2 regions of the Pseudomonas lini genome follow, and region 2 is predicted to be linked to the other one. Evidence: predicted binding sites of a transcription regulator. Region 2 holds the regulator's gene; the other holds the start of a gene.

What was found. Region 2 encodes sigma-54, which starts transcription at its own class of promoters, with help from an activator protein. Its sites were predicted from a motif close to ANTGGCATNNANNTTGCTNT; they were not measured.
Positions count from the first base shown of each region.
Region 1: the regulator sigma-54 is predicted to act here: its motif matches at 1,740-1,759, upstream of glnK (P-II family nitrogen regulator).

Region 1 covers NZ_OZ061318.1:2,988,603-3,003,915, reverse strand. The annotation lists gene AB3226_RS13680 (HigA family addiction module antitoxin) at 1-293, shown strand, start outside; gene AB3226_RS13675 (Bro-N domain-containing protein) at 347-868, opposite strand; gene AB3226_RS13670 (accessory factor UbiK family protein) at 1,287-1,547, opposite strand; gene glnK (P-II family nitrogen regulator) at 1,964-2,302, shown strand; gene AB3226_RS13660 (ammonium transporter) at 2,338-3,675, shown strand; gene AB3226_RS13655 (secondary thiamine-phosphate synthase enzyme YjbQ) at 3,890-4,315, shown strand; gene sutA (transcriptional regulator SutA) at 4,420-4,743, shown strand; gene AB3226_RS13645 (HAD family hydrolase) at 4,943-5,650, opposite strand; gene xerC (tyrosine recombinase XerC) at 5,647-6,546, opposite strand; gene AB3226_RS13635 (DUF484 family protein) at 6,549-7,274, opposite strand; gene dapF (diaminopimelate epimerase) at 7,288-8,118, opposite strand; gene lysA (diaminopimelate decarboxylase) at 8,123-9,370, opposite strand; gene AB3226_RS13620 (LPS translocon maturation chaperone LptM) at 9,380-9,550, opposite strand; gene cyaY (iron donor protein CyaY) at 9,858-10,190, shown strand; gene AB3226_RS13610 (DUF1289 domain-containing protein) at 10,195-10,413, shown strand; gene rnk (nucleoside diphosphate kinase regulator) at 10,693-11,103, shown strand; gene AB3226_RS13600 (class I adenylate cyclase) at 11,110-13,956, opposite strand; gene AB3226_RS13595 (TIGR02647 family protein) at 14,151-14,396, opposite strand; gene AB3226_RS13590 (hypothetical protein) at 14,706-14,990, opposite strand; gene AB3226_RS13585 (glutathione S-transferase family protein) at 15,116-15,313, shown strand, end outside.
Region 2 covers NZ_OZ061318.1:4,239,405-4,254,717, forward strand. The annotation lists gene AB3226_RS19035 (carbon-nitrogen hydrolase family protein) at 1-226, shown strand, start outside; gene tldD (metalloprotease TldD) at 239-1,681, shown strand; gene yjgA (ribosome biogenesis factor YjgA) at 1,742-2,266, opposite strand; gene pmbA (metalloprotease PmbA) at 2,375-3,721, shown strand; gene AB3226_RS19055 (FagA protein) at 3,969-4,364, shown strand; gene AB3226_RS19060 (class II fumarate hydratase) at 4,357-5,733, shown strand; gene AB3226_RS19065 (hypothetical protein) at 5,761-6,201, shown strand; gene AB3226_RS19070 (superoxide dismutase) at 6,203-6,826, shown strand; gene AB3226_RS19075 (ZIP family metal transporter) at 6,855-7,748, shown strand; gene AB3226_RS19080 (HPr family phosphocarrier protein) at 7,924-8,199, opposite strand; gene rapZ (RNase adapter RapZ) at 8,215-9,072, opposite strand; gene ptsN (PTS IIA-like nitrogen regulatory protein PtsN) at 9,075-9,539, opposite strand; gene raiA (ribosome hibernation-promoting factor, HPF/YfiA family) at 9,552-9,860, opposite strand; gene AB3226_RS19100 (RNA polymerase factor sigma-54) at 9,940-11,433, opposite strand; gene lptB (LPS export ABC transporter ATP-binding protein) at 11,618-12,343, opposite strand; gene lptA (lipopolysaccharide transport periplasmic protein LptA) at 12,343-12,891, opposite strand; gene lptC (LPS export ABC transporter periplasmic protein LptC) at 12,878-13,450, opposite strand; gene AB3226_RS19120 (KdsC family phosphatase) at 13,458-13,982, opposite strand; gene AB3226_RS19125 (KpsF/GutQ family sugar-phosphate isomerase) at 13,982-14,956, opposite strand; gene AB3226_RS19130 (ATP-binding cassette domain-containing protein) at 15,233-15,313, shown strand, end outside.

The DNA of each region.
Region 1 (15,313 bases), 1.3 Mb from region 2:
GTATGCGCCCGGTTCATCCCGGCGAGATCCTCAAAGAGGAATACCTGGAGCCTCTGAACCTTACGGCTGCTGCTTTGGCCAGAGCATTGAGCGTATCGACACCGACGGTGAACGACATCGTGCTTCAGCGTAGGGGCGTCAGTGCAGACATGGCGCTCAGGCTTTCCATCTGCCTGGATACGACCCCAGAATTTTGGCTGAACCTGCAATCGACATACGATTTGCGCAAAGCCGAGATTGAACGGGGTGCCGTGATTCGAGATCAGGTTGAGCGTCTTCCTCACTGCGCCTGATCTTTCGTATTAATTGAACCCCACGTTAAAAGCGTGGGGTTCTTTTTTGGGGATCAGAATGCTTGGAGCACCTTCGATACTCGCTTCCACCAAGGTTCGTTGACGGCGCTTCGTGGTCGATCCTGGTCCGGCAACATCTGCGGAACATCCTGCAACCGAATCCACGGCTGGTTATTCCAGTGCAGCAAACTCAACGACATCTCCGGCCAATTCAGCAGGCTCAGAATCGGGCGCTCTGTTGAGGTGGGTTGCTGGGCGTCTCTGAGGGCTGGCACTACGTCATGGGTCAGCCATTCGCGCAGGCCTCGGTATTCGGGGCAATAGTGGTAGACCAGTAATGCGTAGACGCCGGATTCGCTGATTAGCAGGGTGTTTTCGACGGTACCGTGGATGAGTGTCTGCAGATTCTGGTGTTGGTCGGGATCGAGTTTGCGTAGTGCTCGTTCGTCGAGGAAGAGGCGGAGCAGTCGGCCGAGGTCACGTGCGCTGAACCAGGGTTGGTTTTCTAGCAGGAGTGCGTGGAGGTGAAGTTTGTGGCGGGTGAAGGTGTGGGGGATTAGATAGTTTTCGTCCATGGTGCAGTTCTCGGGATCAAATGAAGAAAACTGCCTCTGATCGTCGCCAAACGAAAAGGGTGGCAGCCATGCGCGGGTTGGCGAACCGGTGACGCCCGAAAACCGGCAGACCCGAAGGTCTCCCACGCATAGCCGCCATAATTCGAGATGGGAACAAATTCCTCGGTCGAATGTGGTCGCGGTGCGTCGGGGTCTTCCGGGTCGCCAAACCCAGTGCTGAATATTCAGCATTGGGTGAGCTTAGGAACCGGAGCTTTGCGACGCAATCGGACGGCGGATGAGAACTTTGTAGGACGTTGCCGAGATGTTTGCGGGGCTTAAGATCAAAAGATCGCAGCCTTCGGCAGCTCCTACAGGTGGGCTGGAAGGTCGTTCCGACCTTATCGCGGGCAAGCCCGCTCCCACAGGGATTGCGGTGTTATTCGGCTGGTGGATTGAGCTTCGCTTCCATCTCAGCCACTTTCGCCTCAAGGCTCTCCAACCGTGCCCGGGTCCGTGCCAGTACGACCATCTGGCTATCGAATTCTTCCCGGCTCACCAGGTCCAGCTTGCTGAAGCCGCTCTGCAACAAAGCCTTGAACTGGCTTTCGATTTCGCTTTTTGGCAGTGGAGTATCGCCGCTGAAGAGGCGGGAGGCGGTGCCGCTCAGGGCGTCGAGAAAGTCTTTGGGCGCAAGCATGGGAAATGTCCTGTCAACAATGGCGGGCAGTGTATCACGCAGTGTCTATAGTCAATCTCGGCGACTGCGATGCACGCTTTTCGCGCATGTGAGTGGGCGGCCGCGCACTGTTGTTGTGCGTAACCGTCGCGTCAATTGGGCGAAAGGGTCTTCGGCAGCGGCCAAGCACTTGAAATCAATGGGTTTTGGATAGATGGCAAGCTTTCTGCTTAGTCGCTGGTGACCCATGCACTGATGCAGTCGCTGTGACGAATGCAGTGCGCCAAGCGGAACGGGGGAAGTTTCGTGCGGAGTGGTTCGCTGGCGTCGGACGGGCAGGTAAGGCCGACGATGCGTTACAAAGCCAGGCACTGCGCTTAGACTTGAGTCGGGTTTGTTTTCCTGGGGCAAGTCCACCAATTCGGGAGAGAGTTTTCATGAAGCTAGTCACTGCCATCATCAAGCCGTTCAAACTGGACGACGTACGCGAGTCGCTGTCCGAGATCGGCGTGCAGGGCATTACCGTTACTGAGGTCAAAGGCTTCGGTCGGCAGAAGGGTCACACCGAGCTGTATCGCGGCGCGGAATACGTGGTCGATTTCCTGCCCAAGGTGAAGATCGATGTCGCCATTGACGACAAGGATCTGGACCGGGTTATCGAGGCGATAACCAAGGCCGCCAATACCGGCAAGATCGGTGACGGCAAGATCTTCGTGGTCAATCTGGAACAGGCGATTCGCATCCGTACCGGCGAAACCGATACCGACGCAATCTAAGCCGCCACAAACCCAACGCCCCAGGAGAAAACAAAATGACTCTGCGTAAATTCGCAGGGCTAGGAGCCCTGTTGTCCCTCGTAATGCCCGGCCTGGCCATGGCGGCAGACGAAGTGGCGGCCCCAGTCCTCAATTCCGGCGATACCGCCTGGATGATGACCTCGACAGCCCTTGTGCTGTTCATGACCATTCCCGGCCTCGCGCTGTTCTACGGCGGCATGGTTCGTTCGAAAAACATTCTTTCCGTGATGATGCAGTGTTTCGCCATTACCGGTCTGATCAGCATTCTGTGGGTCATTTATGGCTACAGCATTGCGTTCGACACCACCGGCATGGAGCAGGGCGTCGTCAACTTCAACTCGTTCTTCGGCGGCATGGGCAAGGCTTTCCTCGCCGGTGTCACGCCATCGAGCCTGACCGGTCCCGCGGCGCTGTTCCCTGAGGCGGTGTTCATCACCTTCCAGATGACCTTCGCCATCATCACCCCTGCGCTGATCGTCGGTGCCTTCGCCGAGCGGATGAAGTTCTCCGCCATGCTGATCTTCATGGGCATCTGGTTCACCCTGGTTTACGCACCGATTGCGCACATGGTCTGGTCCGGCAACGGCGGCCTGATGTGGGACTGGGGCGTACTCGACTTCGCCGGCGGCACCGTGGTGCACATCAACGCCGGTGTGGCCGGTCTGATTTGCTGCCTGGTACTGGGCAAGCGCAAAGGTTTCCCGACCACCCCGATGGCTCCGCATAACCTCGGCTACACCCTGATGGGCGCCGCGATGCTGTGGTTTGGCTGGTTCGGCTTCAACGCCGGTTCCGCTGCCGCCGCCAATGGCACTGCCGGCATGGCAATGCTGGTCACCCAGATCGCCACTGCCGCTGCGGCACTGGGCTGGATGTTTGCCGAGTGGATCACCCACGGCAAACCAAGCGCGCTGGGTATCGCTTCGGGTGTGGTGGCCGGTCTGGTTGCAATCACTCCAGCGGCAGGCACCGTGGGCCCGATGGGCGCTCTGGTGATCGGTCTGGCGGCGGGCGTGGTGTGCTTCTTCTGCGCCACCACCCTGAAACGCAAACTCGGTTATGACGATTCCCTGGATGCCTTCGGCGTGCACGGTATCGGCGGTATCCTCGGCGCGATCCTGACCGGTGTGTTTGCTGCGCCATCGCTGGGCGGTTTCGGCACCGTTACCGACATCGCTGCTCAAGTCTGGATTCAGTGCAAAGGCGTGGGCTTCACGGTGATCTACACCGCGATCGTTACCTTTATCATTCTCAAGGTCCTGGACGCCGTCATGGGTCTGCGTGTCACTGATGAAGAAGAGGCGGTCGGCATCGATCTGGCGCTTCACAACGAACGCGGCTACAACTTGTAAGCACGCGCATGAAAAATTTGCCCGGCTTGCCGGGCATTTTTTTGTCTGGGATTTGTCTTGGAAGGAGGAGCTGAAAGGTTTTTTCATACACGTTCAGTCGCGTTTACGACGAGCGTTTTTCTACGGCCAAAGGCTTACATGATTGAAGGAATATTAGGGCCTTTGTTTTTTCACAGAGCGCGCTAGAATGCGCCCCGAACGTGCGGAGAACTGTATGTGGCAACAGACTCTGATTACCCTGCGGGCACGGCCCCGGGGCTTTCATCTGGTAACGGATGAATTACTCGCCGGCTTGCCTGAACTCAAGGCGTGTCGGGTCGGTCTGTTGCATTTGTGGCTACAACATACCTCGGCGTCGTTGACCATCAACGAGAACGCCGATCCGGCGGTACGTCGCGACTTCGAACGATTTTTCAATCGTCTGATCCCACAAGGAACAGACGGTTATGAGCATAACGACGAAGGCCTGGACGACCTCCCGGCGCACTTCAAGGCCAGCGTACTTGGCTGTCAGCTCAGTTTGCCGATCTCGGCAGGCCGACTGGCGTTAGGGACCTGGCAAGGTGTTTATCTGGGCGAGCACCGTGATCATGGCGGTGCCCGTAAAGTCCTCGCCACCGTGCACGGTGAAGGGGCATGAAAACCGCTGGTTGCCAGCGGTGGTTGATTTTTTTCCGGCTGCCGTCGACAGACGGCAAAGCTGGGCTATAACTAATCTGCTTTTCGCAAGTCATGAGGTAGAACATGAGCGACGATGATCTGGAAAACGACGACCTCGAAGTAGGCGACGAAGACGAAACCGAAGAAGGCCTTGAAGCAGCGGCAGAAGACGTTGCTGAAGATGACGGCGGTGATACGCCCGTTCCGACTGCCAAAGGCAAGGCCAAGGCTGCGGTATCGGTCGATGAGCTGCCGAGCGTCGAAGCCAAGAACAAGGAACGCGACGCCCTGGCCAAGGCCATGGAAGAGTTTCTGGCACGGGGCGGCAAGGTGCAGGAAGTGGAGGCCAATGTGGTCGCCGATCCTCCCAAAAAGCCTGATAACAAGTACGGCAGCCGGCCTATCTAAGCGCCTGCTTCTTGCTTGCTGAAAAAGCCCGCCGTCGCTGCGGGCTTTTTCATGGGTGCAGAAATTCAAAATTCGCGCTGATCCCTGTGGGAGCGAGCTTGCCCGCGATGAGGCCGTCACATTCAAAATTTATATTGGATGAAACACCGCTATCGCGGGCAAGTCGAATCGTCGCACCGCCGCTCCCACAGGTTATGTATCAGGCGGAAGCCGAATTCCACCGCGCCAACAACCCCGGCAATTCGGTCAGGCTACGAATCTCGGCATCCGGCGCCTTCTCGGCTTCCCACACTTTGCCCGCCGGGTTAAACCAGATTGCCCGCAACCCCGCCTGCTGGGCGCCGGCAATGTCGTCGCCGGGGTGGTCGCCGATATGCACCGCTGTTTCGGCGGTCGCGCCGCCCCGCTGCAGCGCTTCATGAAACAGTCGCGCATCGGGCTTGGCAATGCCGATGTCTTCGGCGCACAACGCAAACTTGAAATAATCCGCCAGCCCCAATCGACGCACATCGGCATTGCCGTTGGTCACCACGCCAAGCGCATAGTGATTGGCCAGAATTTCCAGGGTCGGTTGTACCTCCGGGAAGATCTCCAACTGATGCCGTGCATGCAGAAACACTTCGAAACCCTGATCGGCCAGGTCGGATGCTTCGGTATGTCCATAACCGGATTCTTCAAGTGCATGGAACAGCACCCGCCGACGCAGGGCACTGATGCGGTGCTTGAGGCCCGGTTCGTTGCTCAGCACTCGCTCACGAATCGACCACAGATGTTCCACCGGCACCGCGCCCAGGTTCGGTGCATGCTCGGTCAGCCATTCACGCAATACGACTTCGGCGCTGGCGATCACTGGGGCGGTGTCCCACAGGGTGTCGTCGAGGTCGAAGGTGATCAATTGGAGGGTCATGAATCATCGCCTTTAATGCGTTTGGCCCGTGGATGGGCACTGTCGTAGACGGTCGCCAGGTGCTGGAAGTCCAGGTGGGTGTAGATCTGGGTGGTCTTGATGTCCGAGTGGCCTAGCAGTTCCTGCACCGCCCGCAAGTCCTGAGAGGACTCCAGCAAATGGCTGGCGAAGGAGTGTCGCAACATGTGCGGGTGCAGGTTCTGTCCCAGTTCGCGCTCGCCGGCGGCCTTGACCCGCACCTGAATCGCCCGAGGGCCGAGGCGCCGGCCTTGCTGGCTGACAAACACCGCATCGTCCGCCGGGTTGGTCATGGCTCGCAATGGCAGCCATAACTCCATTGCTTCGCGAGCCTTTTTGCCCACTGGCAACAGCCGGGTCTTGCTGCCCTTGCCGAGCACCTGGACCATACCGTCAGCCAGGTCCAGCTGATCAAGGTTGAGCCCGGTCAGTTCGGAGAGGCGCAGGCCAGAGGAATAGAACAGTTCCAGAATCGCCTGATCCCGACGCGCGAGAAAATCATCCTCCACCGCGCCCTCAAGCAGTTGCAGCGCGCGGTCGGTGTCGAGGGTTTTCGGCAGGCGACGTTCGCCCTTGGGCGGTGCCAGGCCATTGGCCGGGTCGTGATCGCACAGACCTTCGCGGTTCAGATAGTGATAGAGCCCGCGCACTGCCGACAGCAATCGCGCCAGGCTACGGGACGATTGACCTTGGGAATGCAGGCGAGCGATCAGGCTGCGCAGGCGCTGGATGTCCAGCGCGGCCCAGTTGTCGATGTTCTGTTTGACGCACCAGCCCAGCACTTTGTCGAGGTCGCGGCGGTAGGCGTACAGCGTGTGCGGCGACACCTGCCGCTCACTGCGCAGGTGTTCGCAGTAAGCGTCCAGTTGTCGTTCCATGGTCAGCGTACCGAGCGCAGGGAGTTGTTGACCCGTGGCAGCACGCGGCCCATGACTTCGGCGATGTAACTCAGGAACAGCGTACCCACCGAGCTCTTGTAGTGCTGCGGATCACGGCTGGCGATGGCCAGAACGCCGTGGATGCCCTGATAGCTGATGGCGACGACGGCGGTGGAGCCGATCTGCTTGCGCTGTTCTTCGCCGAACAGGAAGTCCAGTTCGTGTTCGCGCAGGCTGCCGCTGACGCTTTTGTCTTCCGAGAGCAAACCGCCGATGGCCGTTTGCGCGTCGGCATGCGTCACCCAGCGACCTACCGGCATCGGGTTGTCGCCCAGCAGGATCAGGCTGACAAAGGGCACCTGGAAGTCCTGGCGCAGGCTGTCTTCAACGCTGATCACCACATCTTCCAGGCTGGTGGCGTCCATCAGCGCGAGAATCAGGCGGCGGGTCTTGTCGAAGAGGCGGTCGTTGTCGCGGGCCACGTCCATCAAATGCGAGAGGCGATGACGCAGCTCGATGTTGCGGTCGCGCAGAATCGTCATCTGGCGTTCGACCAGCGAAATGGTGTCACCGCGCTGGTGCGGAATGCGCAGCGCCGGGAGCAGTTCTTCGTGCTCGATGAAGAAATCCGGATGAGCCTCCAGGTACGCGGCAATCGCCGCCGCCTCAAGGCTTTCGGAAGGGGATTCGTCGGGCTGTAGGGCGGGAACCTGGGGCTTGTCGGTCATGGATTTCGCTCTCTCAAAGACGCACTTGTCCTTCGTATACGCGCACTGCCGGGCCGGTCATCATGACCGGTTGGCCTGGGCCTGCCCATTCAATGGACAGACGCCCGCCGGGCAGGTCGATCAATAGCGGCGAATCCATCCACCCCTGGCTGATCGCGGCCACTGCGGCAGCACAGGCGCCGGTTCCGCACGCCTGGGTTTCCCCGGCCCCGCGTTCCCAGACGCGCAACTGCGCGCGGCTCCGGTCGATGACCTGGAGAAAACCGACATTGACCCGCGCCGGGAAGCGCGGGTGATGTTCGATTTTCGGTCCCAGTTCATGCACCGGTGCGTTGTTGATGTCGCTGACCCGCAACACGGCATGGGGGTTGCCCATGGACACCGCGGCCAGTTCGACCGTGGTGCCGTCGACGTCGACTTGATAGCTCAGGGCCTGGCTCGGGGCTTGGAACGGAATCTCGGCCGGCACCAGACGCGGAGCGCCCATGTTGACGCTGATCTGACCATCGTTGCGGATGTCCAGTTCGATGATGCCGCTTTTGGTCTCGACGCGAATCAGCCGCTTGGCGGTCAGGCGCTTGTCGAGCACGAAGCGGGCGAAACAGCGCGCACCGTTGCCGCACTGTTCCACTTCGGAGCCGTCGGAATTGAAGATCCGATAGCGGAAATCCACGTCCGGGTTGCTCGGCGCTTCGACGATCAGCAACTGGTCGAAACCGATCCCCGTGTGCCGATCGCCCCAAAGCTTTGCGTGTTTTGGCAGGATGTGCGCGTGCTGGCTGACCAGGTCGAGGACCATGAAGTCGTTGCCCAGGCCGTGCATCTTGGTAAAACGCAGCAGCATGGTTTTACTCCGGCAGCAGGCTTTCGCCAGCAAACAACTCGGCTACCGTCTCACGGCGACGCACTTCACATGCCTGATCACCGTCCACCAACACTTCAGCGGCACGGCCACGGGTGTTGTAGTTGGAACTCATGACAAACCCATAGGCACCGGCCGAATGCACGGCCAACAGATCGCCTTCTTCCAGGGCCAGTTGACGATCCTTGGCCAGGAAGTCGCCGGTTTCGCAGATCGGGCCGACGATGTCGTAGGCGCGAGCGGCGCTGTTGCGCGGGCGCACGGCGGTGACGTCCATCCAGGCTTGATACAGCGCCGGGCGGATCAGATCGTTCATGGCCGCGTCGACGATGGCGAAGTCTTTGTGCTCGGTGTGCTTGAGGTACTCGACCTGGGTCAGCAGTACGCCGGCGTTGGCGACGATGAAACGGCCCGGCTCGAACACCAGCGCCAGGTCACGACCGTCGAGACGCTCGCGCACGGCTTTGATGTAGTCGGCAGCCAATGGCGGCTCTTCATCGCGATAACGCACGCCCAAACCACCACCGAGATCGATGTGGCGCAGGTAGATGCCGCAATCGCCGAGGCGGTCGACCAGGCCCAGCAGGCGGTCGAGGGCGTCAATGAATGGCGGCAGGGTAGTCAGTTGCGAACCGATGTGGCAATCGACGCCGACCACTTCCAGGTTAGGCAGTTGCGCGGCACGGATGTACACGTCTTCGGCGTCGGCGATGGCGATGCCGAACTTGTTTTCCTTGAGACCGGTGGAGATGTACGGATGAGTGCCGGCATCGACGTCCGGGTTCACGCGCAACGAGATCGGCGCACGAACGCCCAGCTCGGCAGCCACCACTTGCAGGCGTTCCAGCTCATCGGTGGATTCGACGTTGAAACAATGCACGCCGACTTCCAGCGCCCGACGCATGTCGTCACGGGTCTTGCCGACACCGGAGAACACGATCTTGTCAGCCGTACCGCCAGCGGCCAGTACGCGTTCCAGCTCGCCACGGGAAACGATGTCGAAACCGGCGCCCAAACGCGCCAGGACATTCAGCACGCCCAGGTTTGAGTTGGCCTTGACCGCAAAGCAGACCAGGTGCGGCATGCCGGTCAGCGCATCGGCGTAAGCCAGGTACTGGGCTTCGATGTGGGCACGGGAGTAGACGTAAGTCGGAGTACCAAAGCGTTCGGCGATGGCGGACAGGGCAACCCCTTCCGCGAACAGCTCACCGTCACGGTAGTTAAAAGCGTCCATAGCGTTCCCTTAGTAGACGTCGTGCTTGTGTGCTTTCGACGGAGTCTGCTGCGACGATTTGGCTTGCTCTGCAGGATCCTGATTTTCATCAGGCAGGTACAGCGGGCCTTTTTGACCACAGGCCGATACAAGGCAGGCGACCGCGACGAGCGCAGCAAGGGAAGAGATCAGGCGCTTCATGGCGAAATCCTTGAAAATGCGTTAATTGCGCCGGAGTATACCGGCCACCCGGCAGCTTGCCTATGCGACGCGGCTCCCGTCCGGCGGGGCTTGGCCGGATGTGCGTCGGTTTAATGCAATCCCTGTGGGAGCGGGCTTGCCCGCGAAGGCGTTGGTTCAGTCAACAAAGATATTGAATGTGCTGACCCCTTCGCGGGCAAGCCCGCTCCCACAGATCGGCGCGGAGTGGTTATCCTTTGCAATCACCGGGGCTCGCCCGTATCTTGCGGCGCTTGAGCGTGAGTAGACACTTTTTGAGGTTCCCGCAATGAGTTTGACTGAAGCCCGTTTCCACGATCTGGTCGATGCCACCCAGCAGACGCTGGAGGATATTTTCGACGAGAGTGGCCTGGATATAGATCTGGAGAGCTCGGCTGGTGTGCTCACCGTCAAGTTCGAAAACGGCAGCCAATTGATCTTCAGTCGTCAGGAACCGCTGCGTCAGCTGTGGCTGGCGGCGGTATCCGGCGGCTTCCACTTTGATTACGACGCAGAAAGCGAGCGCTGGATGTGTGACAAGAGTGAAGAGCAGCTCGGTGAGATGCTTGAGCGCATCGTCAAGCAGCAAGCCGACGTCGAACTCGATTTCGAAGGTCTGTGAGATCGTGACCCCGCCTGCGCCCGTCCGTCCGCCCAAGCCGCTTTACAGCAATGTCAGCCCGGCGGTGCCGTCGCCGTGCAGCGGTGTGTGTCGGCTGGATGAGCAGAAGGTGTGCCTTGGGTGTTTTCGCCATGTCGAAGATATTCGCGAATGGCGCTCGGCGGATGATGAGCGGCGGCGGGTGATCTGTGCGCAGGCTGTTCAGCGAAAATCTGCGGTCTGATCACTCTATTGGGTAACGATGCTTACTTGTGGCGAGGGAGCTTGCTCCCGCTCGGTTGCGAAGCAGCCGCAAGGTTTTTAGGGGCGCTCCGCGCCCCAGCGGGAGCAAGCTCCCTCGCCACAGTGATCAGAGCAGGGCCATGGTCGCCCCTGACTTGTATATTTATTGAGCTGTGATAGTGTCCAGAGACGCCTCAACCCATCGAGGCTCGTGAAAACCCCGCCTTTTTCTGGCGGGGTTTTGCTTTTTTCGTGCAGAAGAAAGGAGTCTGCCCTGATCATGACCGCACCTTCCATCACCCTTACCCGTCTGGACGTACAACGTCTGGAGCGCCTGATCGACAGCCTGGATGACACGCTGCCGGGCGTTATCGCGCTGCAAACCGAACTGGATCGCGCCGATACTCTGGTCGGTCACGATGAAGTGCCCGCCGATGTCGTGACCATGAATTCCCGTGTGCATTGCCGTGAAGAGAGCAGCGGCAAGGACTATCACCTGACTTTGGTTTACCCCAAGGATGCCAACGCCGACGAAGGCAAGATTTCCATCCTGGCGCCGGTCGGCAGCGCGTTGCTGGGGCTTAAGGTTGGTCAGCACATCGACTGGCCAGCACCGGGTGGCAAGACCTTGAAACTGACCCTGCTGGAAGTTGAATCGCAGCCTGCTCATGGCGGCGACTTCCCGGAATGAAACCCCTCAGACCTGCTCGAGCGCCTCGTTCAGTGCGCGTTCCAGGTCGGCCTTGTAGCGCAGATACAGCTGGCTTGAACCCTGACCATCACCGAGCAGGCCCGACAGGTCCAGGTCGGTGATGTAGCAGCGATAGCGTTCCGTCTCGCGACGCTGCGAGACGATTTCCCCCGCGACTGCGCTGAACAATTGATCGCCATGTTCCAGCTCGGAAAATTCCCGTTGATTGCAATACAAGGTGACCTGCCCCTGCCCCGGTGCGGCTTTGCCGATGATGGCCTGCACGTCATAGAACGGTTTGTTGAGCGGGGTTTGCGGTGTCGGCCGGGCTTCGACCCGACGCGCCCGCGCGGGACCTGAAGGCAACAACTGGTAATACAAAGTCTCCAGGCTCAGTGGCTGGGCGGCGTCTATCGGCAGCAAGGCATCGCGCCGGTACTGGATCGATTGCAGGAAGCGTTGCAGCGGCACCAACAGGCTCTGTTCGTCGTGATAGGGCAAACGCTGCTGCCACAAGGCATTGAACTCATCGAGCACATACAAATCGGCCTGGTGCTCATTGATCCGGTAGAACACCTGAACGCAGTCGGGTTGCCCCATGGGCAGGATCAGTGCCAGATCGTGGTCTTCCAGTGCCATCGGGTCCAGATGAAACGGGCTGTAGCTCGCCAGTTCTTCGCCGAGGTAGTCGAACAGCGCCGGCAGTGTGGCGAGGGCGACGTGATTGACCTGGCCCGGCACCAGCTCCAGCACGTGGTAGTGCTGTTGGACCTGAATCAGGTAACGATGATTGAGTTTACTCAGCAGCAGGTTCTGCGTGGTGTCGAGGATTTCTTCGACCCGCCGCGCAATGAATTGCGCGCGGTTGTGGCAGAAGCAGCGCACCCGCAGCTTGGGCTGTTGTGGCCCGTCCGGCAGGTTGTTGAGGTAATCGCGCAGGCAGTCGAGCAGGGCGTGGGGGCCGTCAAAACGGCTGACCAGCACCTCGTTCCAGCTGTTGAGCGTGACTTGGTCCAGGGTCAGCACCAGGTTTTCCCGCACGCCGGCGTAGCTCAGGGAGTCGGTGCGCTCGGTGGTCATCAGGATGTTCAGGTCGCGATGGTGCCTGAGCGGATCGACGCCGACGTTCACCAGAATCAGTATTTCGCTCGGCTCACTGGCGCGCAGCAAAGGCTCTTCGGCAACAGTGGTCAGGGGCAGGGCGATGCTTTGTTGCAGGCTGCCGAGCAGGTTGAACAATTCGAATTCGCTCAAGTCGCTGGTGCCGGGGTGCAGGGCCAGGCGGGTGCTGCTGTCGATCACGCCGTTGCGGTGGCACCAGGTGAGCAGTTCCAGTAACTGACGACTGCGCTTGATCGGCGCGAAATGCTCCCACTCATGGGTGGTCAGGCTTCCGTTGTACAAACCCCATTGGGTTTGCCCCGGTTCTTTTTTGTTCGGCGCCTGCACCAGCGTCAGAGTGTCTTCGGCCAGATCGGGGGCGATGCCCGGGTTGATGAATTCGATCTTGTCGGCCTTGCGCTCGAAGGCCGCGTACAGCCGCCGGCCCAGTACATTGAGGTCGCGCTTGTTGATCAGGCTGACGGTTTGCTCGTTGCGGGCAAACTGCGTCAGGAAGCGGTAGCTGTAATTCAGCTCGCCCACCAGGGCCCTGCGTTCGGCGCTGACCTGGCGGACTTTCCACTGGCTGCGGCTGTCGAGCAATGCGAGCTGACGCTGATCCCAATGCCATTCTTGGGCCAGGCGTTCGAGCAATGAACGCTGCCAGCTCTGAGTGCGACCGCTGCTGCCGGTGAGTTTGCGATTGACCTTCAGGTACAGCGCGCGGCGTACCAGCTCCAGCCGTTCCGGTTCGCCCCGGGCCGCGAGGTATTCCTCGATACGCCGGTAAACCACGATGTATGGATCCAGTTCGTCGAGATCCAGTCGATTGGCAAACACCGCCTGCTTGAAGCGCAGGCTCAGGCATTGGACCTTGGGGTGTTCGCTGGCGTAGACCTCGGTCAGCAGCAGTTTGAGCACTGATTTGTACGGTGACTCAATGCCTTTGAACAACTGCCAGAGCCCGGCGCCGATGAATTCCCCGGGCGGGATATACGCCAGATGCCCCAGGTCCAGGGTTTCGTCGGCACGGATAAAACGCTTGGATAACAGCGTGTGGGTATAACGGTCGTACGCCGCCTCTTCGTAAACCGGCACCAGCCACCAGATGGGTGTACGGCCGGCCAGCCAGATCGCGGTGCGGTAGAACTCGTCCAGCAGCAGATAGTGCTGGGTGGTGCCGCAGTCTTCCGAACTCAGTTGGGTATCGCGCTCGCCGAGTACGAAGCGAGCAGGGTCGATCAGGAAAAAATGCGCCTCGGCACCCTGGCTGGCGGCCCATATTTCAAGCAACTGGCATTTCTTGCGCAGCTCTGTGAGCTCGCTTTCGCTCAAGTCCGGCCCGTGACAGACCCATACGTCCATATCGCTCTGGTCGGCCTGTGCCAAGGTACCGAGGCTGCCCATCAGGAACAGGCCGTGAATCGGTCGCGGTGGATTGCTGCCGTGGCGCGGCTTATAGGAAAACGAGCGGGTCAGGCGCTGGGCTTCGGCGAGGGTATTGGCGTCAGGTTCGAAATTCGACAGCCCGGCCGGGGTGCTGCCCGAAACGTAACCCGGCAACAGCGGATGATTGACATGGAAAAACAGCGGCAGCAGGGTCAGAACCGTTTGCTGGCGGGTCGATAGCCCTTCCATGGCGCGTGCCATGCGGCCCTCGTTGAGTTTCAGAAAACGGGCGCGCAGCTGGCTGAGAACCTTGCGGTCGATTCCCTCGTCCAGATCGGGGCGGATTTCATGGGTGCGGGTCATGTCAGCTCAATCCGGCTCGCGGGGCTCGGACGTGGAGGGCTCGGGATGAGGGGCAGTTTAGCGCCTCGGCCCCGGGACTTTTAAGCTGATTTTGTATTTCTGGTGTCAGGTTCCTATCGCACGGCGACAGCGGGCACCAAAGTGTGCCCGCGGAAATCCCGTGACAGAGGTTTCCGTGGGCGATGCGGTGAGGCTCAGGCTGTTTCGCGCACGGACAGAATGGTTAGAACGGTTTGCACATTTTGTGCAGCATCACGCCCCAGGCTGGTCAGATAACCGCCATCGGGCTGGGTGATCAATTCTTTGTCGAACAGTCTTTGGGCAGCGGCAATGGCTTTCGGGGCAGCGGTCTGATGAATTTTCAAACCTTCCTGGGAACTGTCCAGGTTGAAGAGGGCGAGGATTTCCAGTTCGGCAACCAACTCAGGGGTAAGCGACATAAGGACTCCAGACTTTCTAGGAATTGGACGATAGCGCTCCTAAGGTGATCCCACTCGCGCAGCATGTCCAGTGCTCGTAACAGGGTTTTTTCGCCTCGGGGCGGTTTCCAGTTTAGTCAGCGTCTGGGGCAAGGCGGTACTGATTGGTGACAATCCATGTGGAGGCGGGTTTCTGTGGCGAGGGGGCTTGCCTGTGGCGGGGGAGCTTGCTCCCGTTGGGTCGCGAAGCGGCCCCAAAAGCTTTGCGACTGCTACGCAGCCGAACGGGAGCAAGCTCCCTCGCCACAAAAGCCCCGTGACAGGGCTGGCTTATTTCTTTTCCGGCGGCAACTCTGGCAGCGCGCGCAGCGCGGTTTCGTACCATTCGGTGTTGAACGCGCGGTCTTCTTCGAGGATCGCGTCGATTTCCACTGCCAGCACGTGAGCCATCAGGCTGAGGATTTCCTCACGCTCGTAACCCACCAGGGTCAGCTTGTTGAAGGTCGCCTTGGCCGCTGGCGGGTTATCGCTTTCGATCTGGTTCTCGATCGCTTCGATCAGCGTCGTTTCGGTGAACTCTTCTTCGTCGTTGTCGATATCGTTAGGCTCGCTCATGGCAGGCTCCTCAAGGAAAGGCGGCCAGTTTACCCGCATTCAGCGCTGTGATGCTGCTGGCAAGAAGTGCCCGGGCGTTCTATAACTGGCGCTGCCAACCCCCTGCACGGCCTGGAGGCTATGTAATGCTCAAGCTTTATGGATTTTGCGCCAGCAACTACTACAACATGGTCAAGCTGGCGTTGCTGGAGAAGGGACTGCCGTTTGAAGAGGTGCCGTTTTACCCAGGCACTACCCCCGAGACGCTAGCCATCAGCCCACGTGGAAAGGTTCCGGTGCTGGGCGTCGAACAAGGTTTCATCAACGAAACCAGCGTGATTCTC
Region 2 (15,313 bases):
CGCCCAGGGTGGGACGCATCCGGGGCCACGAGAAACCTTTGGTCATGCCGCCATCGTCGACCCATGGGGACGTGTGCTGGCACAACAGGACCAAGGCGAGGCCGTGCTGCTGGCCGAACGCGACAGCAGCGAACAGGCGTCCATCAGGGCGCGGATGCCGGTGTCTACTCATCGGCGCTTTTTCTCGCAGGGCGCCCAGCGACCTGCATCAGAACGACGAATTTAAGGCGTAAAGCATATGAGCGAGTTGTTGTCCTCCGTCAGTGAACACCTCCTGGCACCCGGCGGCGTAACGATCGAGAGCCTGCAAGGTGTGCTCGGCGATCTGGCCGGCCCGGGCATCGATGCCGCCGACCTGTATTTCCAGGGGCAGATTTCCGAGTCCTGGGCGCTGGAAGACGGGATCGTCAAGGAAGGCAGCTTCAACCTCGACCAGGGTGTCGGCGTGCGGGCGCAATCGGGCGAAAAAACCGGTTTCGCCTACAGCAATGCGATCACCCTCGAAGCGCTGGGCGCGGCTGCCCGTGCGGCCCGTTCGATCTCCCGGGCCGGGCAGAACGGTACTGTGCAAGCGTTCACCACCCAGGATGTCGCTCAATTGTACGGGCCGGATAACCCGCTGGAAGTGATGACCCGTGCCGAGAAAGTCGAACTGCTCAAGCGCATCGATGTGGCGACTCGAGCCCTCGACCCGCGTATCCAGCAAGTCACTGTGAGCATGGCCGGCGTCTGGGAACGGATTTTGATTGCTTCCACCGACGGCGGGCTGGCGGCGGATGTGCGGCCGCTGGTGCGTTTCAACGTCAGCGTGATCGTCGAGCAGAATGGCCGTCGTGAGCGCGGTGGTCATGGCGGCGGCGGTCGTACCGATTACCGCTATTTCCTCAGCGATGACCGCGCCATGGGCTATGCCCGCGAAGCGTTGCGTCAGGCGCTGGTGAATCTGGAAGCGATCCCGGCCCCGGCCGGTACATTGCCGGTGGTGTTGGGTTCGGGTTGGTCCGGCGTGTTGCTGCACGAAGCGGTTGGCCATGGCCTGGAAGGCGATTTCAACCGCAAGGGCAGTTCGGCCTACAGCGGTCGCATGGGCGAGATGGTTGCCTCGAAGCTCTGCACCATCGTCGATGACGGCACCCTCGCCGGGCGCCGTGGTTCGCTGAGTGTCGACGACGAAGGCACGCCGACCGAGTGCACCACGCTGATCGAAAACGGCGTCCTCAAAGGTTACATGCAGGACAAGCTCAATGCGCGCCTGATGGGCGTAGCCCGCACTGGTAATGGTCGTCGCGAATCCTACGCGCACCTGCCGATGCCGCGCATGACTAACACTTATATGCTGGCTGGCGAAAGCGACCCGGCGGAAATCATCGCCTCGGTGAAAAAGGGCATCTACTGCGCCAACCTCGGCGGCGGTCAGGTGGACATCACCAGCGGCAAGTTCGTGTTCTCCACCAGTGAGGCGTACCTGATCGAAGACGGCAAGATTACTGCCCCGGTCAAAGGGGCGACGTTGATCGGCAACGGGCCGGAAGCCATGAGCAAGGTGTCGATGGTTGGTAACGATCTGGCGCTGGACAGCGGTGTGGGAACGTGTGGCAAGGATGGGCAGTCGGTGCCGGTGGGTGTCGGCCAGCCAACGCTGAAAATTGATGCGATCACTGTGGGTGGCACAGGATCGTAAGGGACTCTTGAAAAAGTGAAGCTTCGGGTGAGTTGCGAGGCAACTCACCCGATTCGGGACTTAACGCAGACCGCGTTGAGTCTCGTCCAGCTCACGGATGTACTTGAAGATTTTACGGCTCGAAGCCGGTGGCTTGTTGGTCGCCAGTTCGTGCTGGGCCTGACGGATCAGGGAGCGCAATTGCTGACGATCAGCTTCCGGGTAGTCGAGCACGAACTTCTCCAGGACTGCATCGTCGCCCGCGATTAAGCGATCGCGCCAGCGTTCCAGACCATGGAAACGTTCGTTGTACTGCCGAGTGGAGGCATCCAGTTGATCGAGCAGAGTCAGAATGGCGTCAGTGTCCTGATCGCGCATCAGTTTGCCGATGAACATAAGGTGCCGTTTACGCGCGATATTCGCGGTGTGCTTGGGCGCATCGGCCAGGGCCCGGCGCATAGCGTCGGTCAACGGCAGTTTTGCCAGCAAGTCAGGCTTGAGCGTTGTAAGGCGCTCGCCAAGGTCAACCAGAGCATGAAGCTCGCGTTTAACCTGGGATTTGCTTTTTTCTCCCGTATCGAGGGAGTCGTCGTAAGAATCAACCATGGTGGCCGTCCGCAAAGAAACGCCGCCATGATAACCAGTCGGGGGCCGCTTGTCCGGCCCGGTCGCTCGAAGGCCCTAGCCGAAAGCAGAATTTGAGTGGAGAACAGCATGAGTGCAGTTGAAAGCGTCGGCCCACAAGCGTTGCCGGCACTGCAAGAACAAGTCGAGCAGATCATCGCTGAAGCCAAGCGCCAGGGCGCCAGTGCCTGTGAAGTGGCCGTGTCGCTGGAGCAGGGCTTGTCGACCACGGTGCGTCAGCGGGAAGTCGAAACCGTTGAGTTCAATCGCGATCAGGGCTTTGGCATCACCTTGTATGTGGGGCAGCGCAAAGGCTCGGCCAGCACCTCGGCCAGTGGTCCGGAAGCAATTCGCGAAACCGTCGCCGCCGCGCTGGCCATTGCCAAGCACACCTCCGAAGACGAAGCCTCGGGCCTGGCGGATGCCGCGTTGATGGCCAAGGATCTGCAGGATTTCGACCTGTTCCATCAATGGGACATCACCCCGGAGCAAGCCATCGAGCAGGCCCTGGGCTGTGAAGCGGCGGCGTTTGCCACCGACAGCCGGATCAAGAATGCCGACGGCACCACCCTCAGCACTCACCAGGGCTGCCGGGTTTACGGTAACAGCCATGGTTTTATCGGTGGTTACGCATCGACTCGTCACAGCCTCAGTTGCGTGATGATCGCCGAAGCCGATGGCCAGATGCAGCGCGATTACTGGTATGACGTGAACCGTCAGGGCAATTTGCTGGCCTCTCCGGAGAGCATCGGCCAGCGTGCCGCGCAACGGGCGGCGAGCCGTCTGGGCGCGCGTCCGGTACCGACCTGCGAAGTGCCGGTGCTGTTTTCCGCGGAACTGGCCGGTGGCTTGTTCGGCAGTTTCCTGTCGGCGATCTCCGGCGGCAGTCTGTATCGCAAATCATCATTCCTCGAAGGCACACTGGGGCAGAAGCTGTTCCCGGAATGGCTGACCATCGATGAACGTCCGCACCTGATGCGCGCCCTGGGCAGTTCGGCCTTCGACGGCGATGGCCTGGCGACCTACGCCAAGCCGTTCGTGGAGAAGGGCGAGTTGGTGTCCTACATACTCGGCACCTACTCCGGCCGCAAGCTAGGCATGCCGAGTACCGCCAATGCCGGCGGCGTGCACAACCTGTTCGTCACCCATGGCGACGAAAATCAGGCTGCCTTGCTGCGGCGCATGGGCCGAGGCTTGCTGGTCACCGAATTGATGGGGCAGGGCCTGAACATGGTCACTGGTGATTACTCCCGTGGTGCGGCGGGTTTCTGGGTCGAGAACGGCGAAATCCAGTTCGCGGTTCAAGAAGTGACCATCGCCGGCAACATGCGCGACATGTTCAAGCAGATCATTGCGGTCGGTAATGACCTGGAATTGCGCAGTAACATTCGCACCGGTTCGGTGTTGATCGAGCGGATGACAGTGGCGGGTAGCTGACCTCCGACTGCTGCACAAAAAGGCGCGCCATCCCATTGGGTGGCGCGCCTTTTTTATTGGCCGCAACCCAGACCCTGTGGGAGCGGGCTTGCTCGCGAAGAGGCCATCACATTCGATATCTGCGTCGGCTGGTACACCGCTTTCGCGAGCGAGCCCGCTCCCACAATAAATCTCCATGGATGGCTATGCTTGTTTTGCTTCTCATTATCATCTAATAATAAATCTCATTACCGAATGAGCCCGGATCATGAGTTCTGCCTTGCACGAGCAGCCTTACCTCGAAAGCTGGCGCTGGATGAGTCGCCAGATCCGTTGCGCCATGGACCCTGACGAGCCGCGCCTGATCGAACATTACCTGGCCGAAGGCCGGTATCTGGCGTGTTGCACGGCCACCTCTCCCTGGACCATCGCCGAAACCTCTTTCCGTTTGCTGCTCGACACCGCCACCGATGTCGCGCTGCCCTGGCACTGGCGCAGCCTGTGTCTCGACCAGGCTTGGCGGCCATTGCGCGATCTCGAACGGCAATCACTCTGCGGCTGCCGCCTCAAGCGCTGGCAAAGCTACGCCTGGCAACTGGCGACCTGCGAGTTGCAACCCTCCATCCCCCTCATAGAACTGGTGCAAGGATCTCCCGATGAGTAACACACGTATCGAACGCGACAGCATGGGTGAGCTGCAAGTCCCGATAGACGCCCTTTATGGCGCGCAAACCCAGCGCGCGGTGGATAACTTCCCGATCAGCGGAAAACCGATGCCCGTGCAGTTCATCCGGGCGCTGATTCTGGCCAAGGCTGCGGCCGCCCGAGCCAACGTCGAGCTCAAACAGATCAGCGAATCCCAGGGCAAGGCCATTGTCGACGCAGCTCAAGGCCTGCTCGAAGGCGACTTCATGCAGCATTTCCCGGTGGATATCTTCCAGACCGGTTCCGGCACCAGTTCCAACATGAACGCCAACGAAGTGATCGCCACGCTGGCCAGCCGCTTGTTGGGCGAGCCGGTGAATCCCAACGATCACGTCAATTGCGGTCAGAGCAGCAATGACATCATTCCGACCACCATCCATGTCAGTGCCGCATTGAGCTTGCATGAGCAGTTGCTGCCGGCGCTGGTGCATCTGGTGCAGGTGGTTGAGCACAAGGCCGAGCAGGTTCATCCGTTCGTCAAAACCGGGCGTACCCATTTGATGGACGCCATGCCCGTGCGCATGAGTCAGGTGCTCAATGGTTGGGCGCAACAGCTCAAGGCCAATATCGGTCATCTACAAGATCTGCTGCCAAGCCTGCAATCCCTGGCGCAGGGCGGCACGGCGGTGGGCACCGGGATCAATGCCCATCCAGAGTTTGCGGCGCGTTTCAGCCAGCAACTCAGCCAACTGACCCAGGTGCAGTTCACGCCGGGTAAGGACCTGTTTGCGCTGATCGGCTCGCAGGACACGGCAGTCAGCGTTTCAGGGCAGCTCAAGGCCACAGCGGTCTCCTTGATGAAAATCGCCAATGACCTGCGCTGGATGAATTCCGGCCCGTTGGCCGGGCTCGGTGAAATCGAACTCGAAGGCTTGCAGCCCGGTTCGTCGATCATGCCCGGCAAGGTCAATCCGGTGATCCCGGAAGCCACCGCGATGGTTGCCGCTCAAGTGATCGGCAACGACACGGTGATCACCGTCGCCGGCCAGTCGGGCAATTTCGAGTTGAACGTCATGCTGCCGATCATCGCCCAGAACCTGCTGAGCAGTATCGAGTTGCTGGCCAACGTCAACCGTCTGCTGGGCGACAAGGCTATCACCAGCTTCAAGGTCAACGAGGCCCGGCTCAAGGAAGCGCTGTCGCGCAATCCGATACTGGTCACTGCCCTCAATCCGATCATTGGTTATTTAAAAGCCGCTGAAATTGCCAAGAAGGCTTATCAGCAGGGCCGGCCGGTGATCGATGTCGCCCTGGAACACACCGACCTGACGCGCAGCCAACTGGAAGAATTGCTCAACCCAGAGAAGCTCACCGCAGGCGGCGTGTAATCACTGCTACCGCTTTGGAGGCTCACCATGGAGCACTGGAAACGCACGATCGAAAGGGCCAACCGCCATTTCATGCTGGGCGAACTCGTTGATGCCCGCGAGGCTTACTTGCAGGCACTGGCGCTGGCTCAAGTGTTGTTCGAGCGCTGGGCGGATGCCGACGAAGCGGTGGCGGCCTGCGTGATTTCCCACCACAACCTGGCGGATTTGCATTTGCGCCTGAACCAGCCGGAGGAGAGCGCCGAGTACCTGTGCGCGATCCATCAACGACTGTTGCAGACCGTGCAGAACTCGCGACTGGCGCCAGCTTTGCGTGAAGCCGCGCTGCGTCAGAGCAGCAAAACCTATGTCGAGCTGCTGAATTTCATCAGCGATCACGGCGAGTATCCGCGTACCCACCGTTTGCTGCACGCCGACACCGCTTCGCCCTCGCATCAGCCTGCGCCCTTACAACATGGAGTTCATTGAAATGGCTTTTACCCTGCCAGCCTTGCCGTACGCCTACGACGCCCTGGAACCGCACATTGATGCGCAGACCATGGAAATCCACTACACCAAACACCATCAGACCTACATCAACAACCTCAACGCTGCAGTCGAAGGCACTGAGTTTGCTGAATGGCCCGTGGAAAAACTGGTGGCGGCTGTGCAGCAATTGCCGGAAAAACTTCGCGCGGCGGTGATCAATCAGGGCGGAGGGCATGCCAACCATTCGTTGTTCTGGGAAGTCATGGCCCCCAACGGCGGTGGCCAGCCCGAAGACGCGCTGGCCAAGGCGATCGACGAACAGCTGGGTGGTCTCGACAACTTCAAGGAGGCCTTCACCAAAGCTGCGCTGACCCGTTTTGGCAGCGGTTGGGCCTGGTTGAGTGTGACGCCGCAAAAGACCTTGATCGTTGAAAGCAGCGGCAACCAGGACAGCCCATTGATGAACGGCAATACGCCGATTCTCGGCCTGGACGTTTGGGAGCACGCTTATTACCTGCGCTATCAGAACCGCCGTCCGGAATACATCAATGCGTTCTACAACGTGATCAATTGGCCCGAAGTCGCCGCGCGTTATCAGGCTGCGCTGGTTGAGAACGCCCCCTAAGTCTCTATAAAACAATCCAGGGCTGACTATGGGCACTGAAACACTGGCGATTGGAAGTGGACGAATGTTTCGTTACGCACTGGGATCGCTGTTACTGCTGGCGGGCGTGACGTTATTGGTTGCTCAAGGGCTGAGCTGGCTGGACCTCGAACCGAAACTGCAGCGCGCCCTGCAGGGCGGGGCGATCTGCGCCTTGGGCACAGCCTTGGGCGCCGTGCCGGTGCTGGTGATTCGACGGATGCCTCAAGCAGTCAGTGACACACTGTTGGGTTTTGGGGCCGGAGTGATGCTCGCGGCGACGGCGTTTTCGCTGATTGTGCCGGGCATTGCCGCAGCCGAAAACCTCGGGCTGACGCCTTGGGCGGCTAGCGGCCTGATCAGCTTCGGCATCATGCTGGGCGCATTCGGCTTGTTTCTGGTGGATCGCAAGGTGTCTGGCGCTACGCCTGAAATGCTCGTGGGAACGTTGGAGCGACCAGTGATTCCACCGCGGATCTGGTTGTTTGTGTTTGCCATCATTGCCCACAACATCCCCGAAGGCATGGCGGTCGGCGTCTCGGCCGGTGGTGGCATGCCCGACGCCGACAGCCTGGCCATGGGCATCGCTTTGCAGGATGTGCCGGAAGGGCTGGTGATTGCATTGGTGTTGGCCGGAGCAGGGATGTCGCGGGTCAAGGCGTTCCTGATCGGTGCTGCGTCAGGGTTGGTCGAGCCGGTCTTCGCATTGTTGTGCGCCTGGCTGGTGAGCCTGGCCGAACTGCTGCTGCCTTTGGGGCTGGCACTGGCGGCCGGTGCGATGTTACTGGTGGTGACTCACGAAGTCATCCCCGAATCGCGCCGTCATGGTCACGACAAACTGGCCAGCCTTGGGCTGCTGATCGGGTTTTGTCTGATGATGGTGATGGATACCGCGTTGGCTTGAGGTGCGCAGATTTAGCGAAGAGGTGCTTTTGTGGCGAGGGAGCTTGCTCCCGCTCGGCTGCGGAGCAGTCGTAAAATCAGCGAATGCGGTTATGTTTGTGTACAAGGGTGGCAATTTTGGGGCCGCTTCGCAGCCCAGCGGGAGCAAGCTCCCTCGCCACAAGAGACTGCGCTGTTTATTCGCCTTCGTCGAAGAAGTTGTTGATCAACGCCACCAACGCCTCAAGCGCTTCCTGTTCCTGTTCGCCTTCGGTACTCAGGTGGATTTTGGTACCCTTGCCAGCGGCCAGCATCATCATGGCCATGATGCTTTTGCCATCTACCACGGATTCTGGCGTGCGTCCTACCCTGATCGTGCAATCCGGAAACTGACCGGCAACCCCGACGAACTTGGCAGACGCACGGGCATGCAGGCCCAGCTTGTTGATGATTTCGATTTCCAGAGCAGGCATCGCGATGTGAATCCTTTAGCTGAGGTCGCGGTGGCGGACCTGGACGTTCTTCAGGGTTTTTTGCAGGACCTGACCCAGGCGTTCGGTCAGGTAGACAGAGCGGTGATGCCCGCCGGTGCAGCCAATGGCAATGGTGACATAAGCGCGGTTGCTGGCGGCAAAGCGGGGCAGCCACTTGAGCAAGTAGGAGGAAATGTCCTGGAACATCTCTTCGACGTCAGGCTGTGCCGCCAGGTACTCGGCCACCGGTTGATCGAGCCCGGACTGTGCCCGTAGCTCCGGCTTCCAGTAAGGGTTGGGCAGACAGCGCACGTCGAACACCAGATCAGCGTCCACCGGCATGCCACGCTTGAAGCCGAAAGATTCCACCAGGAACGCGGTGCCCGGTTCCGGCTGATTCAGCAGGCGCAACTTGATGGTATCGCGTAGCTGATACAGGTTCAGATTGGTGGTGTTGACCTTGAGGTCGGCCAGATCGGCGATAGGCCCCAGCAGATTGGTTTCGTCCTGAATCGCCTCCGCCAATGAGCGGTTGGCGCTGCTCAGTGGGTGACGACGGCGAGTTTCCGAAAAGCGTTTGAGCAAGGTTTCTTCGTCGGCGTCCAGGTACAGCACATCGCACTGGATATGCCGGCTGCGGACTTCTTCCAGCAATTCGGGAAACCGTGACAAGTGACTCGGCAAGTTACGCGCATCGATGGACACGGCCACCAGCGGTTGTGCCAGTTCGGTGTGAATCAATGCGCGCTCGGCCAGTTCCGGCAGCAAGCCGGCAGGCAGGTTGTCGATGCAGTAATAACCGTTGTCCTCGAGCACATCGAGGGCGGTACTTTTACCTGAGCCGGAGCGGCCGCTGACGATGATCAGGCGCATGATTAGTGACCGGTTTGCTCGTCCAGGACAACCTGATACAAGGCTTCGTTGCTCGGGGCGCTGCGCAGCTTTTCACGCACTTCCTTGCGATCAAGCATGCTGGCAATCTGGCGCAGCAGTTCCAGGTGCGCATCGGTGGCGGCTTCCGGGACCAGCAGGACAAACAGCAGGTCAACCGGGGCGCCATCAATGGCGTCGAAATCGATAGGGGCTTCCAGGTGCAGCAGCGCACTGATTGGCGAGGTGCAGCCTTTAAGCCGGCAGTGGGGGATGGCGATGCCGTTGCCGAAACCGGTAGAGCCGAGTTTCTCACGGGCAATCAGGGCCTCGAAGACGTCCTGCATTTCCAGATCCGGTACTTCGCGGTGGATAAGGTTGGCAATTTGCTCGAGGGCTTTCTTTTTACTGCCACCCGGCGCGTTCACTTGGGAACGGCCGGGGGTCAGGATGGTTTCTAGTCGGATCATGGATTGGGAGTGTTAACGACCGGTCGCGCCCTGGAGGAGGCTCTGGGTCTTTTCCTTATGCTTTTTAAGTTGGCGATCCAGCTTGTCGGTCAGCAGGTCGATGGCGGCATACATGTCCGTATGCTCGGCATTGGCGACCACCTCTCCGCCGGGAATATGCAGCGTGGCTTCGATCTTCTGCAGCAGTTTTTCGACGTTCATCGTGACTTGAACATTGGTGATCTTGTCGAAATGCCTCTCTAATCGGTCGAGTTTTTCGCCGATGTAGGTGCGCAGGGGTTCGGTCACTTCCAGTTGGTGTCCACTGATGTTGACTTGCATACAGCTTCTCCTTCGTTGCCAGTGCATAAAGCGGCAGGCAGAAATGCCTGCCACTGGAACGCTGTGGCGAGCCCGGCGGCTACATCAACCGCTTCCGTTCGCTGGAAGGCGCGATCCCCAGGGATTCGCGGTACTTGGCGACGGTGCGACGGGCTACCTGAATGCCTTGTGCCTCCAGTAAACCAGCGATCTTGCTGTCACTCAACGGCTTTTTCTGATTTTCCGCGGCAACCAGTTTTTTGATGATCGCGCGGATCGCCGTGGACGAGCATTCACCGCCTTCGGAGGTACTGACGTGGCTGGAAAAAAAGTATTTCAGTTCATAGATGCCCCGTGGGGTATGCATGAATTTTTGCGTGGTCACCCGTGAAATCGTCGATTCATGCATGCCCACCGCTTCGGCGATGTCATGCAGCACCAACGGCTTCATGGCTTCGTCACCGTATTCAAGAAAGCCGCGTTGATGCTCGACGATCTGGGTGGCGACTTTCATCAGGGTTTCATTGCGGCTTTGCAGGCTCTTGATGAACCAACGAGCCTCCTGCAGCTGATTACGCATGAAGGTGTTATCAGCGCTGGTATCGGCGCGGCGCACGAAACCGGCGTACTGGGCGTTGACACGCAGGCGTGGCACCGATTCCTGATTCAGCTCCACCAGCCAGCGCTCGTTGTCCTTGCGCACAATCACGTCGGGAACGACGTATTCGGCTTCGGCGGACTCGATTTGTGAACCCGGGCGCGGGTTGAGGCTCTGGACCAGTTCGATGACCTGACGCAGTTCATCTTCCTTGAGCTTCATGCGACGCATCAGCTGGCTGTAGTCGCGGCTGCCGAGCAGGTCGATGTAGTCGGTGACCAGGCGCTTGGCCTCGGCCAGCCAAGGGGTCTTGGCTGGCAGTTGACGCAGTTGCAGCAGCAGGCACTCACCGAGGTTGCGGGCGCCGATGCCAGCGGGTTCGAATTGCTGGATGCGGTGCAGGACGGCTTCGATTTCGTCCAGTTCGATGTCCAGTTCCGGGTCGAAAGCTTCGAGGATTTCCTCGAGGGTTTCGTCCAGGTAGCCCTGATTGTTGATGCAGTCGATCAGGGTCACGGCGATCAGGCGATCGGTGTCGGACATAGGTGCCAGGTTCAGTTGCCAGAGCAAATGGCTTTGCAGGCTTTCACCGACCGATGTGCGGGTGGTGAAATCCCACTCGTCGTCATCGTTGCTCGGCAGGCTGCTGGCGCTGGTCTGGTAGACGTCTTCCCAGGCCGTGTCGACGGGCAATTCGTTGGGGATGCGCTCGTTCCAGTCGCCTTCCTCAAGGTTATCCACCGTTGGGGCGGTTTCCTGGTAAGAGGGTTCCTGAATGTCGGCGTTGGGTTTTTGTTCGGCGCTATCGGCCAAGGGGTCAGCGTTATCGAAGTCGTCGCCTTCTTCCTGGCGTTCGAGCATCGGATTGGACTCCAGGGCCTCCTGGATTTCCTGTTGCAGGTCCAGGGTCGACAATTGGAGCAGGCGGATGGCCTGTTGCAGCTGCGGTGTCATCGTCAGCTGCTGGCCCATTCTCAAGACTAGCGATGGTTTCATGGCAGGGGCTTAACACCTTATTCGCCGGCGCACATGCGCCATCCACTACAGAGCGCCGAAGCGCCAAACATAAGCAAATTATATGCCCGAAACTGAAGTGTTTGCCTAGAGCGCTGTAACAATAAAAACTTATTGATTTTTTATTGAAGCGAGCGCTCTCTCGGCGACTGGGGCACCTCAGTGCTTACAGGCGGAACTCATGGCCCAGATACACTTCCTTGACCAGTTCGTTGGCCAGGATGGTGGCGGAGTCACCTTCGGCGATCAACTGGCCGTCGTTGACGATGTAGGCCGTTTCGCAGATATCCAGGGTTTCGCGGACGTTGTGGTCCGTGATCAGCACACCAATGCCTTTGGCCTTGAGGTGGTGGATGATCTGCTTGATGTCGCCCACCGAAATCGGGTCTACGCCGGCGAAGGGTTCGTCGAGGAGGATGAATTTCGGGTTAGTAGCCAGGGCTCGGGCGATTTCCACACGGCGGCGTTCACCACCGGACAGGCTCATGCCGAGGTTGTCGCGGATGTGGTGGATGTGAAATTCCTGCAGCAGGCTTTCCAGCTCCTGGCGACGACCGGCCTTGTCGAGTTCCTTGCGGGTCTCGAGGATGGCCATGATGTTGTCGGCCACCGACAGTTTGCGGAAGATCGATGCTTCTTGCGGAAGATAGCCGATACCCGCCTTCGCGCGACCGTGCATTGGCTGGTGGCTGACGTCCAGGTCATCGATCAGGACGCGGCCCTGATCGGCCTGCACCAAGCCGACAATCATGTAGAAGCAAGTGGTTTTACCGGCACCGTTAGGACCAAGCAGGCCGACGATCTGACCGCTGTCGATGGACAGGCTGACGTCGCGCACGACCTGACGGCTCTTGTAGCTCTTGGCCAGATGCTGAGCTTTCAGAGTTGCCATTACTGGGCCTTTTGCTCGTCGGTTTTCTTCTTCGGCTGGATCACCATGTCGATGCGAGGACGTGCCTCAGTGACCTTGTTACCCGTGGCGCGACCGGCGCTCGCAAGCTTTTTGACCGTGTCGTAGACAATTTTCTCGCCTTGGGTGACGTTGTTGTCTTTATCGATGACTTTAGCGCGATCGATCAGCACGACGCGGTTTTGCGAGGCGTGGTACTGAATAGTTACGCCGTAGCCCTGAACCGGCTTGGTATCGCCCGCCGTTTGCAGTTGCTCGAAGTAGGCGAGGTTGCCCACCGAAGTCACCACGTCGATATCGCCGGCCGGGGTGCGAGTGATGGTTACGGTGTTGCCCTTAACGATCATCGAACCCTGAGTGATGATCACGTCGCCTTTATAGGTGGCAACGCCATTCTTGTCGTCCAGTTGGGCATCGTCGGCCTGAATGCGGATAGGCTGCTCTTGATCGTTCGGCAGAGCCCAGGCGCTCACGCTTCCCAGTGCTGCGCCCAGACTGAGCAAAATAGGGAGAGTTTTAACGAGCCTCATACTGTCCTCTTACGTTCGATAGCAGGTGTATCCTGCTTTCTTTCAAGTACGCTTTCATTCCGTTGCCTGTCGATACACCGCCAGCGCCGTCGATTCTAACGGGTTGATCGGTCTGCGCATATTGCTGCTGCGGGAACACTGTCATACGGGTGGTGGTAATCAGGGTTTTGCGGTTTTTTTCGTCGAAACGGGTGATACGTACCGAATCAATCAGCTCGACCTGAGTGCCGTCCGGATTGACTTCACCCTTCTCGCTCTGGACATGCCACGGGAACTCGGTGCCGCGGAACATGTTCAGGTCAGGATTGGTCAGCAACGTCACTTCGGTCGCTTTCAGGTGTTCGACCTTGTCCGACGTCATCTCGTATTGCAGTTTGCCGTCGGGCAGGTACTGCACGCTATGGGCATTGACGGCGTAATAGTCGATCGCGCTTTCATCGACCTTCGCCACCGGCTTGTCGAGGAAGCGTTCAGGGCTGATGTTCCAGTAGCCGACCGCCGCAAAAATCGCTGCTATGCAACCGAACACCAGGATGTTGCGAATTTTTTTGCTCAGCATGATGGGCTCACAGGTACGCGGCGTTGGCCGCATCGAGACGGCCCTGGGCGCGCAGGATCAATTCGCAGAATTCGCGAGCAGCACCCTCGCCACCGCGGGCCTGGGTGATGCCGTGGGCATGTTCGCGCACGAAACTGGCAGCGCTGGCCACCGCCATGCCCAGGCCTACGCGGCGAATCACTGGGAGGTCCGGCAGGTCGTCGCCAAGGTAGGCCACTTGTTCATAACTCAGGTTGAGCTGGGCAAGAAGTTCGTCTAGCACCACCAGTTTGTCTTCGCGACCCTGATAAAGGTGTGGAATACCGAGGTTCTTCGCGCGTCGTTCAACCACCGGGGTCTTGCGGCCGCTGATGATAGCGGTCTGCACGCCGGCGGCCATCAGCATCTTGATGCCCTGGCCGTCGAGGGTGTTGAACGTCTTGAACTCGCTACCGTCTTCGAGGAAGTACAGGCGCCCGTCGGTCAGCACGCCATCAACGTCGAACACCGCCAGTTTGATCTGTTTGCCGCGTTGCAGCAGGTCCGTGCCCATTACATTACTCCCGCACGCAGCAAGTCGTGCATGTTCAAGGCGCCGACCGGGCGGTCTTCGCTGTCGACTACTACCAGCGCGTTGATTTTATGGTCTTCCATGATTTTCAGCGCCTCGGCGGCGAGCATCTCGGCACGAGCGGTCTTGCCGTGGGCAGTCATCACTTCATCAATGGTCGTGCTGTGGATATCAATGGTGCGGTCCAGAGTGCGGCGCAGGTCGCCGTCGGTGAAGATCCCGGCAAGTTTTCCATCTGTGCTTAGTACGACGGTCATGCCCAACCCCTTGCGGGTCATTTCCATCAAGGCATCCTTGAGCAGCGTACCGCACGTCACTTGCGGCAATTCGGTGCCGGCATGCATGACATTTTCCACTTTCAGCAACAAGCGGCGGCCAAGGGCTCCGCCCGGGTGGGAAAAAGCGAAATCTTCAGCGGTAAAGCCTCGAGCTTCAAGCAAGGCAACGGCGAGAGCATCACCCATGACCAGCGCTGCGGTGGTCGACGAGGTGGGTGCCAGGTTCAGCGGACAGGCTTCGTGTTCGACGCTTACATTGAGGTTGACTTCCGCTGCCTTGGCCAGCGGCGACTCGGGATTACCGGTCAGGCTGATCATTTGAATGCCCTGGCGCTTGATCAGCGGCAGCAAGGTGACGATTTCGTTGGTGGAACCGGAGTTCGACAGCGCCAGAATGATGTCATCACGGGTGATCATGCCCATGTCGCCATGGCTGGCCTCGGCCGGGTGCACGAAAAAGGCCGTGGTGCCGGTGCTGGCCAGGGTGGCGGCAATCTTGTTGCCGATGTGCCCCGATTTGCCCATGCCGACCACGACTACGCGGCCTTTGCTGGCCAGAATCATCTCGCAAGCACGTACGAAATCTGCATCGATATGGGGCAGCAAACCTTGTACGGCTTCCAGTTCGAGGCGGATGGTACGTTGTGCTGATTGAATCAGGTCGCTGGATTGGTTCATGTCGGAAATCGAATAGCCTGATGAAAAGGCGGCGATTATAACGGTAATGATCAAAACCCTCACGCAAGTTCGTCGCGGTTTGTCATTACTTGTTACCGAATCTCTCTAAATAGATGATTTCAGGGGGGCATGATGCTGAACGTGCCCGGCTTGGGCCTTGGGCGCTTGGCCTTTGCAGTGATATAGTTCGCCGCCAGTTCGGCCTGCCCGGGGAGGTATGTGCTTTCGCCAGAAAGCCAGGCGTCCGAGTGAGAGGCTGCATCGCAAGGAGTTTAGATGAGTGCCGATAACGCCTACGCGGTCGAGCTGAAGGGACTGACCTTCAAGCGCGGTGCGCGCAGCATTTTCAATAACGTC